Regions from separate parts of the Metabacillus sp. 113a genome, predicted to be linked through region 2. Evidence: a T-box and tRNA genes for the amino acid it is inferred to sense, from the RefSeq annotation. Region 2 holds a T-box; the other holds one or more tRNA genes.
What was found. A T-box is a leader RNA that pairs with one kind of tRNA and senses whether it is charged. The one in region 2 lies ahead of serS (serine--tRNA ligase), so its partner is inferred to be a tRNA-Ser.
Positions count from the first base shown of each region.

Region 1: it encodes a tRNA-Ser, which carries the amino acid that the T-box ahead of serS (serine--tRNA ligase) is inferred to sense. The anticodon was not compared.

Region 1 is NZ_JBNILJ010000003.1:386,111-388,483, reverse strand. Features, by position in the region: tRNA gene ACQCVE_RS08175 (tRNA-Met) at 88-164, shown strand; tRNA gene ACQCVE_RS08170 (tRNA-Asp) at 169-245, shown strand; tRNA gene ACQCVE_RS08165 (tRNA-Phe) at 416-491, shown strand; tRNA gene ACQCVE_RS08160 (tRNA-His) at 502-577, shown strand; tRNA gene ACQCVE_RS08155 (tRNA-Gly) at 584-657, shown strand; tRNA gene ACQCVE_RS08150 (tRNA-Ile) at 678-751, shown strand; tRNA gene ACQCVE_RS08145 (tRNA-Asn) at 762-836, shown strand; tRNA gene ACQCVE_RS08140 (tRNA-Ser) at 898-988, shown strand; tRNA gene ACQCVE_RS08135 (tRNA-Glu) at 1,003-1,074, shown strand; gene ACQCVE_RS08130 (GNAT family N-acetyltransferase) at 1,106-1,624, opposite strand; gene glgB (1,4-alpha-glucan branching enzyme) at 2,058-2,373, shown strand, end outside.
Region 2 is NZ_JBNILJ010000026.1:5,938-8,310, forward strand. Features, by position in the region: gene pdxS (pyridoxal 5'-phosphate synthase subunit PdxS) at 1-45, shown strand, start outside; gene pdxT (pyridoxal 5'-phosphate synthase glutaminase subunit PdxT) at 62-649, shown strand; T-box leader at 703-902, shown strand; gene serS (serine--tRNA ligase) at 1,172-2,373, shown strand, end outside.

The DNA.
Region 1 (2,373 bases), on a different contig from region 2:
CTCGCCGAGACACTGCTTGATTTTGCTTCCTGAGGCGAGGACAGTCTACAAACAATGAGCATAGCTAAACTTAATACTTTTTATTATCGCGGGGTGGAGCAGTCTGGTAGCTCGTCGGGCTCATAACCCGAAGGTCGCAGGTTCAAATCCTGTCCCCGCAACCAAAATGGTCCGGTAGTTCAGTTGGTTAGAATGCCTGCCTGTCACGCAGGAGGTCGCGGGTTCGAGTCCCGTCCGGACCGCCATTTACGTTTTCTTGATACATAAGATAATCTATATTAAATGCTAGAGGGTTTTAATAAGCAAGAAATTCAGGGAAGCGACCTAGTGAACACCGCTCCGTATCTAGATACGAGTGGATGGGAACGGGGGAGCTGACGATGAGATTTAAGCTTAGTGAAAGCCGAAGCTAGATGGCTCGGTAGCTCAGTCGGTAGAGCAATGGACTGAAAATCCATGTGTCGGCGGTTCGATTCCGTCCCGAGCCACCATTTTTTTATGGCGATTGTGGCGAAGTGGTTAACGCATCGGATTGTGGTTCCGACATTCGTGGGTTCGATTCCCATCAGTCGCCCCATAGAATGCGGGTGTAGTTTACTGGTAAAACCTCAGCCTTCCAAGCTGATGTAGTGGGTTCGATTCCCATCACCCGCTCCAATTCCAATTCCATTGAATATGGGCCTGTAGCTCAGCTGGTTAGAGCGCACGCCTGATAAGCGTGAGGTCGATGGTTCGAGTCCATTCAGGCCCATTTATTTTGTTCCGCAGTAGCTCAGTGGTAGAGCTATCGGCTGTTAACCGATCGGTCGCAGGTTCGAGTCCTGCCTGCGGAGCCATCATACTTATAGGCATCAGTCAGGTTTGTGGATTTTTTTCACAGATCCTCTCTATATTTGCGGGGAAGTACTCAAGTGGCTGAAGAGGCGCCCCTGCTAAGGGTGTAGGTCGTGTAAGCGGCGCGAGGGTTCAAATCCCTCCTTCTCCGCCATCTATTATTAATACGGCCCGTTGGTCAAGCGGTTAAGACACCGCCCTTTCACGGCGGTAACACGGGTTCGAATCCCGTACGGGTCATAAATAAAAAACGCTGCAATCGCAGCGTTTTTTATTTATTTTGGATCCAGAAGCGCTTTATTGCATTACCGTCCTCTTCTATGAACTCTGCTTCGAAGACTCCACCGTTCTTTAGAATTGTTTTTTCCGAAGCGATGTTGTCCTTATCGCACGTAACCAACACTTCGGATAACCCCAGCTTTTTGATCCTCTCCAAAGTCATCGACAGAATGGCAGTTGCATATCCTTTTTTTCTTTCTGATGGCCTGATTCCATAGCCAATATGGCCCCCGCGTATCCTTAAATACTCATTTAGCCTGTGCCTTACATTTGCAGCTCCAACCAGTTTCCCTGATTCGGTCAGCAGCCAATAGGTGGAGTGAGGAACAAAATTTTCCGGGGCGTTTTCTTCCAGTTTCTGTGCCTTTAATTCTTGTATATAATCAAAAAAATCAGAAGGGTCTTCAGAAACGACCCATGGGACAACTTTTTCACCGGAGTGAATCCAATCCCTGTAGAAATCCATATATTCTTCTCTATACCTCTCGTCAGGCTCCACTAACTTTAGCATCAGATCACCCCTTAGCCCGGTAACTAGTTTTTAGAACTATATTACAAATTTCATAAAGTTGCAACGAATTTTTGACTATCCTTCTCTGTTTGCTCTGCGATATCAGCTGATTTCTCATCGGAGACTGGAAAAAAATACGATATTCTTCGACATTATTTGCACTTTCATATGTTTGTAAAATAATACTTATAACTGTGCGTTATAAAAGAGACTTTATTATTCGCGAACTTTCTTTCTATTTTTTCTATTCTTTTCCAGCAATTGTTTTGAAAAATAATGTTTATAATGAGAGTACATGGAGTTTGTAGGATTATGTCAAAATATAAAAGCGTTTGCACAAAAGGGATTTTTCACTTATTAGTGAATTAAGAAAGAGAAATAGGGGTATATAGATTGAGATACACTCTAATTAGCAAAGGAGGGTTCATTCTGGATGATTGCCAGTCCTACAGATTTTGAAGTTCATTTGTTTCATGAAGGGAATCTGTTTAAGAGCTATGAACAATTCGGGGCCCATTTAAAAGCAATTAACGGGGTAAATGGAGTCCAATTTACTGTTTGGGCGCCGCATGCGAAGGATGTCAGGATAGCCGGAGACTTTAATAAGTGGAAGGGAAGCGGATATTCACTTGAAAAGGTGAGCAGAGAAGGAATATGGTCTGGTTTTTTCCCTGATTTAAAGCAAGGTGATGTGTATAAATATGAGCTGATCACCAGAAATGGATCAAGACTGCTCAAGGCAGACCCTT
Region 2 (2,373 bases):
TCAACTCTTCTTCCTGAAAACCGTATGCAGGAGCGCGGCTGGTAAAAAGGAGTTTTGGACAATGTATACAATTGGAGTTTTAGCTCTTCAGGGGGCTTTCCGAGAGCATATCCGCTCGATTGAAGCAAGCGGAGCCGCTGCCGTTACGGTAAAGCGTCCTGAACAGCTGAAAGAAATGGATGGCTTAATCATCCCGGGCGGAGAAAGTACGGCTATACGCCGTCTGATTGATAAATACGGCTTCATGGAACCGCTGCGTGAATTCGCGGCCCATAAACCGGTTTTTGGTACATGTGCGGGACTGATCATCCTCGCATCCGATATCGTCGGGTATGAGGAAGGGCATCTTGGCGTCATGGACATTAAAGTCGAACGCAATTCCTTTGGACGCCAGCGTGAAAGCTTTGAAGCGGATCTGAACATTACGGGTGTTGGCGAAAATTTTACCGGTGTATTTATCCGCGCCCCTCATATTGTAGAAGTAGGGGAGGATGTCGAAGTCCTTTCTAAACACAATGGACGGATTGTAGCAGCAAGACAGGATCACCTGCTTGGCTGCTCCTTCCATCCTGAATTAACTGATGATCATAGGATGACCGGTCTCTTTTTATCGATGGTGAAGGAATCAAAAGAAAAAGCATCTGCATAAAAAGGTTGAAACTGGTTCAGACTTGTAGTAAATTATGTACTATCAAAAGAAACGTTAAAGCATTGACAGGAAGCAGTAGCAAATTTTCCTTCTTAAAGAGAGCCGGTGGTTGGTGTGAACCGGTGCTGGAAGTTTGTGAATCCATCCTTGAGTGAAGCATTGAAATGCTTCCGGTCATGGCCGTTATCATGCAGAGCTGGAAGACTTCGGTCTTCAATTAGGGTGGCATCGCGGGTTAACTCCCGTCCCTTTATATAAGGGACGGGAGTTTTTTGTTTTTTTAGCTCTGCAAAATTTGGCTGCTGATTATTATTCAAGGGCGGTGAGCCTCCTCCTGGCTTCGCCGCTGCGGGATCTCACCTGTCCCGTTCTGTCCCGTTGTTCTTAGCTCGGGTCTAACGTCTTCCGCTCCTATCAGCAAGTGTGAAATCAACACGATGCTTTGACAAAGCCATTTTTAAAGGTTATTCAAACTCAATACCTGGTTCTAACAAAATCAACTTTGACAAGGGAGAGATTGCTGTGCTGGACATTAAGTATTTGCGTCAAAATTTCGAAGAAGTAAAACAAAAGCTTTCTTATCGGGGAGAAGATCTGACGGACTTTGAAAAATTCGAAGAGCTGGATACGAAAAGACGACAGTTGATTGCTGCAACAGAGGAGCTAAAGAGCAAGCGGAATGAAGTATCCGGCCAGATTGCTGCTTTAAAGAAAGAGAAAAAGGATGCGGAGGATCTCATTAAGGAAATGCGTCAGGTCGGAGACCGCATTAAAGAGATTGACGAAGAGCTGCGCGGAGTGGAAGAGACGCTTGAGAGGCTCCTTTTATCCATCCCGAACATTCCGCATGAAAGTGTTCCTCAAGGGGATTCTGAGGATGATAACATCGAGGTCCGCACATGGGGTGAGATTCGCGATTTTGGGTTTGAAGCAAAGGCGCATTGGGATCTGGCAAGTCATCTGGACATTTTAGACTTTGAGAGAGCCGCAAAAGTAACCGGGAGCCGCTTCGTTTTTTATAAAGGGCTTGGCGCCCGCCTCGAGCGCGCGCTTTTGAACTTCATGATGGATCTTCATAATGATGAGCACGGCTATACGGAAGTGCTGCCTCCATACATGGTCAACCGGGCAAGTATGACAGGGACCGGCCAGCTTCCGAAATTTGAGGAAGATGCTTTTAAAATCCGTGAGGAGGACTATTTCCTCGTGCCGACAGCAGAAGTACCAGTAACCAATATGCACCGGGATGAAATTCTGGATGCTTCCAAGCTGCCGATCAGCTATACGGCATTCAGTGCCTGCTTCCGCTCCGAAGCCGGTTCTGCCGGGAGAGATACAAGGGGACTGATTCGCCAGCATCAGTTTAATAAAGTGGAGCTTGTGAGATTTGTGAAGCCTGAAAACTCCTATGAAGAGCTCGAGAACCTGACAGGACATGCCGAGAAGGTCCTGCAGCTTCTTAACCTACCTTATCGTGTTATGAGCATGTGTACAGCTGATTTAGGATTCACCGCAGCAAAGAAATATGACTTGGAGGTATGGATCCCAAGCAACGGATCTTACCGTGAAATTTCTTCCTGTTCAAATTTCGAAGCGTTTCAGGCCCGCCGTGCCAATATCCGTTTCCGTCCAGAGCCAAAAGCGAAACCGGAGCCGGTTCATACATTAAATGGATCTGGTTTAGCGCTCGGAAGAACGGTAGCGGCGATCCTGGAGAATTACCA